Regions from separate parts of the Rhizobium centroccidentale genome, predicted to be linked through region 2. Evidence: predicted binding sites of a transcription regulator. Region 2 holds the regulator's gene; each other region holds the start of a gene.
The links. The regulator LexA, encoded in region 2, represses DNA repair genes until DNA is damaged. The targets are predictions, from matches to a motif close to TGTTCNNNNTGTGTTCNG.
Positions count from the first base shown of each region.

Region 1: the regulator LexA is predicted to act here: its motif matches at 1,776-1,793, upstream of dnaE (DNA polymerase III subunit alpha).
Region 3: the regulator LexA is predicted to act here: its motif matches at 1,850-1,867, upstream of PH562_RS02890 (ribonuclease T2 family protein).

Region 1 is NZ_JAQJCG010000011.1:95,235-98,515, reverse strand. It holds gene dnaE (DNA polymerase III subunit alpha) at 1-1,539, opposite strand, end outside; gene PH562_RS16220 (hypothetical protein) at 1,895-2,491, shown strand; gene PH562_RS16215 (DUF5680 domain-containing protein) at 2,567-3,034, shown strand; gene PH562_RS16210 (ABC transporter ATP-binding protein) at 3,043-3,281, opposite strand, start outside.
Region 2 is NZ_JAQJCG010000005.1:130,122-133,402, reverse strand. It holds gene PH562_RS09095 (ComEC/Rec2 family competence protein) at 1-1,665, shown strand, start outside; gene lexA (transcriptional repressor LexA) at 1,646-2,368, opposite strand; gene PH562_RS09085 (VOC family protein) at 2,788-3,281, shown strand, end outside.
Region 3 is NZ_JAQJCG010000002.1:206,744-210,024, reverse strand. It holds gene ettA (energy-dependent translational throttle protein EttA) at 1-964, opposite strand, end outside; gene PH562_RS02890 (ribonuclease T2 family protein) at 1,090-1,836, opposite strand; gene PH562_RS02885 (alpha/beta hydrolase) at 2,001-2,933, shown strand; gene PH562_RS02880 (DMT family transporter) at 2,953-3,281, shown strand, end outside.

The DNA of each region.
Region 1 (3,281 bases), on a different contig from region 2:
CTCCTCCTGCAAGCGCGGCTCCTCCTCGATCGCCTTGCTCAGCGGCGTCGGATTGGCGGGATTGTTCGGCACCAGCTTGCAGATCTTGTCGACCTGGCCGTAGGGCATTTCCAGCACGCGGCCAACGTCGCGCAAGGCGGCACGCGCCTGCAGCGAACCGAAGGTGATGATTTGCGCCACCTGCTCGCGGCCATATTTGGCCTGCACATAGCGGATCACCTCTTCGCGCCGATCCTGGCAGAAGTCGATATCGAAGTCCGGCATCGAGACGCGTTCCGGGTTGAGGAAGCGCTCGAACAGCAGCGAGAAGCGCAGCGGATCGACGTCCGTGATGGTCAGAGCATAGGCGACCAGCGAACCCGCACCGGAACCGCGGCCTGGGCCGACGGGGATATCATGACGCTTGGCCCATTTGATGAAGTCGGCAACGATCAGGAAGTAGCCGGGAAACTTCATGCGTTCGATGACGCTGAGTTCGAACTCCAGGCGGTCGCGATATTCCTTCTCCTCGTAACCCGGCGCCATGCCGAGCGAGGCGAGACGCTGCTCGAGACCCTCGATTGCCTGGGCGCGCAACTCGGCCGCCTCAGCGCGTCCAGCCTCTTCGGGATCGTCCGTCGCCCCGGTAAAGCGCGGGAGGATCGGAGAGCGTGTCTTCAACACGAAGGAGCACCGACGGGCGATCTCGACCGTGTTCTCAAGCGCTTCCGGCAAGTTGGCGAAGAGCTTCGCCATGTCGGCACGGCTCTTGAGATAATGATCCGGCGTCAGGCGGAACCGCGTATCGTCCGAGACGATGGCATTGTGGGCCACCGCCATCAAGGCGTCGTGCGCATCATAATCGTCGCGCGCCGGGAAAAAGGCTTCGTTGGTGGCAACGAGCGGAATCTCATGCTCGTAAGCCATCGCGATCATCTTCTGCTCGTGGCGACGATCATAGGTGCCATGACGCTGCAATTCGAGATAGAGCCTGTCATCGAACAGTTGCTTCAGCCTCAAAAGCCGGGAAAGCGCCTGCGGCGCATGGCCTTCCTTCAACGCCATATCGACTGGGCCGGTCAGCGAACCGGTGAGCGCGATCAATCCTTCCGTACCGATCTCGTCCAGCCATGAGGCTGTAATGTGAACGGCATGGTTACCTTCGCCGCCGAGATAGGCACGGCTGACGAGATCGACGAGGCGCTCATATCCCTGTTCGGTGGCGGCAAGCAGCACGATGGACGGCAGCTTCGCCAAAGCCTGCTGCGGCCCACGCTTCTCGCCCTCGCCGCCATCCTCCATATCGATCGATACCTGACAGCCGATGATCGGCTGCAGCCCCTCATCCATCGCCTTCTGCGAGAATTCCAGAGCAACGAACAGATTGTTGGTATCGGTGATGGCAATGGCCGGCTGACTGTCCCCAGCCGCCTTGGCCAATATCTTCTTGAGCGGCAATGCGCCCTCTAGCAGAGAATAGGCAGAATGAACCCTGAGGTGCACGAATTCCGGCATTTCGCCGACCGGCGCTGCCGCGCCGCTGCCACCTGCATCCGCCATTTCATACCTTTCCGCACGCCTGAATGAATCAGCGACATTTTCGGCATTGCGGACCGTAAAGTCCAGAAGTTGCTCCCATCAAATATGGGAACAGCATGTGCAAACGGGGGATAAAATTTACATTGCCATCATGATGAGGGAAAAGCTGGCAACGAACATGACGATGGAAGTGAATGCTGCAACGTCTCGAATAATGTCGGTCATTTAGGCGCTCCTTACTCGTTATGTTTCTTTTTTGTTCTATTTTTGTTCGAGAGTCAATAGATGGATCAAGAAATTTCATCAGGCGACTTTTTAGCCTGCAATGGACGCCGGCGCGGCCGGGCGCTATGCAAAGGCAAACCGGGAGATCACGATGAAGTCACTTGGCTGCGCTCTCATTCTTCTTTTGACCGCAATCGCGGCTCGCGCCGAAGAGACCATTGCTTCCGACCGCATCATTGACGCGGCGATCGGCGATTGGAACAAGGACGGTAAGCCGGACCTTGCGTTACTGGTGACGATGCCGCCGAATGACCATGCCGATTATGAGATCGGGATCTATATCTATCTCCGCGACAAGGAACATGAGCTGCTCAAGTTGGCCGCCGCCGCCCCTGATAAGGTATGGGGCCGCGCTGAGCCTGATGGCATCTACGGCCAGGAACCATCGATCGCCGCACTGCCGAACGGTTCAATCGCGATCACCTCGCAGAACGATGCTATCGGGCGCGACCGATGGCATCAAACGCTGACGCTCGCCTACCGCAACAGCGCATTTTTGGTTGCCGGCTATGGCTACGATTTTCGTGACAACCTCGAAGCCGGTAACAGCTATAGCTGCGATTACAACGTTCTGACCGGCAGGGTAACCAAGGACGACAAGACGCTGAAGGCCGATGCCAAGACCGTCAGTATACAGGACTGGCAGGATGATATCGGTCAGAAGGCCTGCGAAAGCAGCCATCGCTAGCATATGTTCTCTTTTTGTTCTTTACAAATTTCGCGTTAAATGGCATCTTGGCCGCTCACCAAAATGGAGAGGGTCATGCCGGATCTTGCCGAGCTGAACGATTTTATTGTCGCCGCCAAAGCCGAGACCTATGTCGGTGACGGCGAGAGGCTGCCGTCATGCCGAAGCGGCTCGCATGACATCGGTTATACGAGCGACCGCTGGCGCTATCTCGACAGCTATTTCGGCGGCACAGATTTCGCGGGGCAGGAACTCGTCTGGCATGACGACCAGCCGGTATGGGCCATGAACTATTTCGGCCATATCGTTGAGCCCGATCTGATCGACGGAACGCGCGCCGGCATGGTCATCAAGGCTGCACTTCTGCGCCTCTATCAGGATGAAAAACGCTTTTTAGGCGGCTTCGAATTCGAACATGTCTACGGCCGCTATATCGACCGCAGCACCGGATCATGCGACCACTTTATCGGGCACGAAGCCATCATGGTGAAAGAGCACAAAGCCTATGAGCTGGATTATCGCGGTGGCCTGATCGTTCCATGACGGGGCGATCAGACTTCGACCACCTTGCCTTCGCTCAAGGTGACACGGCGATCCATGCGGGCGGCGAGTTCGTGATTGTGCGTGGCGATCAATGCTGCGAGGCCTGACTGACGCACCAGTGCTTCCAGCGCATCGAAGACGTAATGCGCCGTTGCCGGGTCGAGGTTGCCCGTGGGCTCATCCGCCAGCAGCACCAGCGGCGCATTGGCGACGGCACGGGCGATTGCGACGCGCTGCTGCTCGCCGC
Region 2 (3,281 bases):
ATCTGGCTCGCCAGCCTGCGCAACAGCATAGGCGACCGGATCAGGCAAACCTTGCCCGGAGATACCGGGGCCTTTGCAGCGGCGCTTGTCACCGATGAGAGACGCGCAATCTCCAAGGATACGACCGAAGCCCTAAGAATTGCCGGCCTGACCCACATCATCGCAATTTCCGGCCTCAACATGGCGCTGTCGGCCGGCATTTTCTATGTCGGTCTGCGTTATCTGTTCAGCTTGTTTCCCGGTGTCTCGCAGGCTTGGCCGACCAAGAAGTTCGCAGCCCTCGGCGCGCTTCTTACTGTAACGGCCTACTACCTCATCTCCGGCTTCGGCGTATCCGCCGAGCGTGCCTTCATCATGATGGCGATCATGCTGGTAGCCGTGCTTTTCGACAGACCGTCGCTCAGCCTGCGCAACGTCGCACTTTCAGCCATTGTCATTCTTGTACTGTCGCCGTCGCAAGTGCTCGGCCCGAGTTTCCAGATGTCCTATGCGGCGACACTGGCACTGGTATCAGGCTATTCGCTCTGGAAACGACGGCGGCATCGCGAAAACATCCTGGCGCGCATCCGTCTGTTAAGTCCGCTAATGTTCGTCACGCGCTTCTTTGGAGGCGTGATGTCGACATCGTTCATCGGCGGTGCATCGACGGCCATTTTCTCGATCGAGCACTTTCACCGGTTGGCGACATATGGACTTGCTGCCAACCTGGCGGCCATGCCCGTCGTCTCTTTCATCGTCATGCCCTTCGGTATGATGGCGATGCTGCTGATGCCTTTCGGAATCGATGGACCGTTCTGGAAAGTCACCGGTGAGGGATTGGAGCTTGTGATCGTCATTGCGAAAACGGTGGCGGGGTGGGGAGGCGATATTACCTTCGGACGCCAGCCCGGCTGGCTGATGCCCACTTTCATCGCTGGCTTCCTGATCATGAGCATGCTGCGGACCCGGCTTCGCCATCTGGGCCTGTTGCTGCTGCTGTCATCTGTCGGCGTGGCCGCGTTCGGCTCCGGCGTACCGAAGCCGGATCTGATGATCTCGGAAGATGGCATTCTCGTTGCCCTGCGCCAGGACGATATCCTCGCCACCAATCGCGAGAGACCGCAGGCCTTCATCTTCGAGCAATGGCAGAAAGCGCTCGTCGCGGCCGAACATCAACCGCCGACCATGCTTCCGACCGATAGCCGACTTCCGCAGATCAGCAAGACGGATCGGCATAAGCGACTAAGTAACGAGGAGCAGAAGGCGGTCCGTATCGCAATGGACGAAGCTTTGGACCGCGCCATGCAAGGCAGCTTTGCCTGTCAGAAGGGAGCATGGTGTGTGGCCATGCTTGAAAACGGCACGATACTGGTCACCATCGAGAACGCAGCCTATTTGCCGACGGCTTGCGACACCGGGAACATTATCGTGACACCAATCCGGCTGCGGCTGGACCATTGCCGTTCCGGAGCAATGCTCATAACCGGTGCGACATTGCGCAAAACCGGCTCTATCGAAATGGCACTTGCCGCAGACAAGCCCGTTATATCAGCCGCATTCGAAAACCCGCAACGGCCATGGACCATGCATCGAACTTATGATTGGCGCACCGGCAAATTCGACACACCAATTGCGAAGACGTCACCCGTCGTCGATAATTCACCGGTCAGTGATAGCGACGAATAAGGCCAACGAGCTTGCCCTGAACCTTGACGCGGTCCGGCCCGAAGATGCGGGTTTCATAGGCTGGGTTCGCGGCTTCCAGCGCGATCGAGGCACCCTTGCGACGGAAGCGCTTCAAAGTAGCTTCTTCATCGTCGACGAGTGCAACGACGATATCGCCGGGATTGGCCGTGGTCGAATTGCGGATAATGACCGTATCGCCGTCGAAAATTCCGGCGTCGATCATCGAATCCCCTCGAACTTCAAGCGCATAATGTTCGCCGGAGCCGAGCATATCGGCGGGAACGGTAATGTCGTGCGTATTGTTCTGGATGGCCGAGATCGGAACGCCGGCTGCGATGCGACCCATCACAGGCACCGACGCGGAGCCATTGTGATCGTCATTTGCCACCTTCGACGGAGCGGGCGGGGCAACGGGCTGTGGCTTGCCGAGGCTGCCTTCGATGACGCTCGGTGAAAAGCCGCGACGCTGCTGAAGGCTGGGATTATAGGCATCCGGGAGCTTGATGACTTCAAGGGCCCTGGCCCTGTTCGGCAGCCGGCGGATAAAGCCGCGCTCCTCCAGCGCCGTGATCAGACGATGGATACCGGATTTGGATGCCAGATCCAGTGCATCCTTCATCTCGTCGAAGGACGGCGGAACACCGGATTCCTTCATGCGTTCGTGAATGAAGAGAAGCAGTTCCTGCTGCTTGCGCGTCAACATCGTCTTGGAACCCCAGAATCAAGAAAAGCTGTGAAACAAATCCAGAACGGACACTATATGTTCCATATGTGTTCCGCAAGTGCTTAAATTTCGGTAAAGCCTTATGGGGTCAGTTAAATAATTATCGCTTGCGAATGGATCGGCTCGGAACATCGGGGCCTCATATCTGCGTTAACCCATGGAAAAATATGAGAAATGCCGCTTTTCTCGCTTCCAGGGCTTTGGAATGCAGCCAGTGCGCCGAAGATTTGGATGAATGTGCCGCATTGCTGCATAAGTCGGCTATGGGAGAGAATCAGCAATCATGTTTGCGAGATTGCCTTCGGTCCATGTCGTGTGCTGCGGGTGTTCCATGCTTCCATCTTGAATTGCGCGGGGGATGAGCGCAAATCTGCTTTCGCAAGCAAACAGGAGAAGCCATGATTTCGTCTCCGCATCCGCTGGATCATCTCGTGCTGCCGACCGTCAACATCGCTCTGGCGCGCGAACGCCTCGGCAAGCTCGGTTTCACGGTAGCTCCGGATGCGCGCCATCCCTTTGGCACGCAGAATGCCTGCGTCTTCTTTGCCGATAAAACCTATCTCGAACCTCTGGGCGTCGCATCTCCGGAGCAATACGAGAAGAGCATCGTGGATGGCAATGTTTTCGTAGCGCGCGACCAGGCTTATCGTTTCCGGGTGGCGGAGGATGGCTTCTCGGCCGTGGTATTCGGTACGGATGATGCGGTGGCGGATGACGAGCGTTTCAAAGCAACGGCGATTTCGGCGGGACGAATGCTGGATTTCTCCCGTCCGATGAAGATGCCGGACGGCACGGAAACCACCGCCGGCTTTCGTTTAGCCTTCGGCGCCGATCTGCGCGCGCCGGATTTTCTCGCTTTCTGCTGTCAGCGCATCAATCCGTTGCCGGCCGA
Region 3 (3,281 bases), on a different contig from region 2:
CTTCCATCTCGATCACCACCTGGCCGAGACGCTCGCTGACCGGAATGATGATCTGCGCATCACCAGGACGCTGATTTTCGGCAGCATCGACCAGCTGTTCGTAAGCGTTGATACGCGCCTTGGACTTGGCCTGACGGGCTTTGGGACTGGAGGCAATCCATTCCTGTTCGCGGCTGATCGCCTTCTGGCGGCCGGCTTCTTCGCGGGCTTCCTGCTGCATGCGCTTGGCCTTGGCCCGCAGATAGGCGGAATAGTTGCCTTCGTAGGGAATGCCCCGGCCGCGATCGAGTTCCAGGATCCAGCCGGTAACGTTGTCGAGGAAGTAGCGGTCGTGGGTGATCATCATCACGGCACCGGGATAGTCGCGCAGGTGCTTTTCCAGCCAGGCAATGGTCTCAGCGTCGAGATGATTGGTCGGTTCGTCGAGCAGCAGCAGGTCCGGCTGCGAGAGAAGCAGGCGGCACAGTGCGATACGGCGGCGCTCACCGCCTGAAAGGCTGGTGACTTCGGCATCGCGCGGCGGGCAGCACAAGGCTTCCATCGCCATCTCGACCTGGCTTTCCAGATCCCAGAGATTCTGGCTGTCGATGATGTCCTGGAGCTTGGCGCCCTCTTCCGCCGTCTCGTCGGAATAGTTCATCATCAATTCGTTGTAGCGATTGAGGATTTCGGTTTTCTTGGCAACGCCTTCCATGACGTTTTCGAAAACCGTCTTGTTGGGATCGAGCTGAGGCTCCTGCGCCAGGTAGCCGATGGTGGCGCCTTCGGCCAGCCAGGCTTCGCCGGTATATTCCTTGTCGAGGCCGGCCATGATGCGCAGCACGGTCGATTTACCTGCACCGTTCGGGCCGAGAATACCGATCTTGGCATCGGGGTAGAAGGAGAGATGGATATTCTCGAGAATCTTCTTGGCGCCATAGGACTTATTCAGACCGGCCATATGATAAATGAACTGACGTGCCATAGCTTGGGTTGCTCCACGGACGAATAGCGTTGCGATTTGTGCCGCTATGTAGGCGAAACCCCGCCCTCGGGCAACGGCGAAACCTTGTCCGAGGGCATTATCCGCGTCAGAAAGGCCGTATTTTCTCAGAAACCGGCCGCGTCCACCACACCCCGATCACAGCCGAAGGAGGTGCTGCCGGCCCCCTGGATCAGTTTGGCGAGCCGCGGCTCACTGCCCTGCTGGGGATCGATCGCATCTTCCGAGAGACCGATGGTCAGCTCCGAAATCATTCGGACATCGCCGACGCGGCGGCAGCTCATCTTGATGCGCGCATTGGCGCCGTCGCCGAAGCTCTGGTCAAAGGCTGCCTTGATGCTTTCGGCATCCAACTCCTTGCCGATATTCTGCGCGAAAAGATCGCGCACGGCAGACGTATTGAGTTCGGCAATCAAACCGGCGGCGATGGAGAAATATTGGTCGGCGCTAAGCTTCGTACAAGTGCCGTGCTTGATCCATTCATGCCGCTCCAGGCCGGATTGAGTGCCTGGCATTGCCTTATCCAGCTTCGCCTTGACATCCTGAGACAGCTGCACGGCAGGCAGGTCCTTCCAGTCGCGGCCACGATCCGCCTGCTTCAGATCCTCGGAAACATCGCAATATTCCTGCCGCATCGGCCAGAGGCCATGCAGGGAGAAATTCGTCGCGTCATGATTGTCCGACGACTGGTTGCGGCATTCCGCCTTCTTCTGGTTCGTCTGACAAAATGCCGGCTCCCAGCTCGCCGCCAGGATAAAGCGCGTCCGCCCGCGGCTATGTTCCTGCGCAACGGCACTGGACGCCGCCCCGACCGAAACGAGCACAACCATAAATACCCGAAGCCACTGCTTCATTTATACCTCCAACTAGAACATTATAGGAACAAATAAGCAGTTTGATCGAGCGGGCGCAATCCTGAATCGCAGCGCTCGGAAAGATTTATTTCTGTGAGCTTTACCACCTATCCATTGCAATCGGGCAGATGATAACCTTTCGTCCAATTGGGAGGAATGAATATATGTTCGCCGAGACGAAGCGCCTGAAAAGTCCGACGGGCGCAACCCTTGCCTATCATCATTTGCCGGCGGTAACCGATGCTCGCGGCATCCTGCTGATATCGCACGGTCTCGCCGAGCATTCCCGCCGATACGAGACCTTCGCGAAGGCGATGGCGGGCCAAGGCTTTCATGTCTATGCCCACGATCATCGCGGCCATGGTGAGACGACGGCCCCTGATGCCCCCATCGGCCGCTTTGCCCGGAGAAATGGTGTCGAGCAGGTGATCGCCGACGTGCTCGCCATGCGCGAGCTTGCCGCAACGACCTATCCGGGTCTGCCGATCATCCTGTTCGGGCATTCCATGGGCGGATTGATCAGCCTGAACACCGTGGTCACGCATCCGGACAAGTTCGATGCCGTCACGGTCTGGAATTCCAATTTCAACCCGGGCCTCGCGGGCCGTGCCGCGCAGCTCACCCTCAAAACGGAGCGCATGTTCAAGGGATCGGACGTCCCGAGCGGGCTACTGCCGAAACTGACCTTCGGCACCTGGGGCCAATCGATCGCCAACCGCCGCACCGATTTCGACTGGCTCTCGCGCATTCCGGAACAGGTGGACAAATATATCGCCGATCCGCTTTGCGGCTTCGATGCCTCCGTCTCGCTCTGGCTCGACCTATTCGAGTTGACCTTCCGGGCGCCGCAAAGAACCTATCTCGACCGCCTCCGGCGCGACCTGCCGATCCATCTCGTCGGCGGCGGCAAGGATCCGGCGACGGACAATGCGAAAGCGATTTCCTGGCTGGCAAATCATTTGAAAAGAGCCGGTTTCTCTCGTATTACCATCGAGATCTATCCCGACATGCGGCACGAGACGCTCAACGAAATCGATGCCGAAGAAGCCATTTCCAACTTCGCCGACTGGTGCAAGAGGATAACGGCAAACAACTGATTCTCATGGGAATTCCACAATGAATACCTCCAGCGGCTCCTCGGCGCGATTGCCGCAATCGGAGCTGACCTTCGGTTTGGTGATGATGTTTCTCTCCGTCATCCTCTCGCCGATCATCGACATCTTCTCCAAGCTTGCCGCAGCCACCATTCCGCCGGGTGAAGTGACCGCCGCCCGTTTCATCTTCCAGGCTCTTTTTGCGCTGCCTATGATGGCGGTGCGCTGGAAATGGGGCGTGTGGACATGGCGGCGTAGCGGCGTCCATGCCATCCGTGCCGCCGTACTCACGCTCTCCATGGTGTCGTTCGTGACCACGCTGCAGGTGATGGAAGTGGCCGATGCCATCGC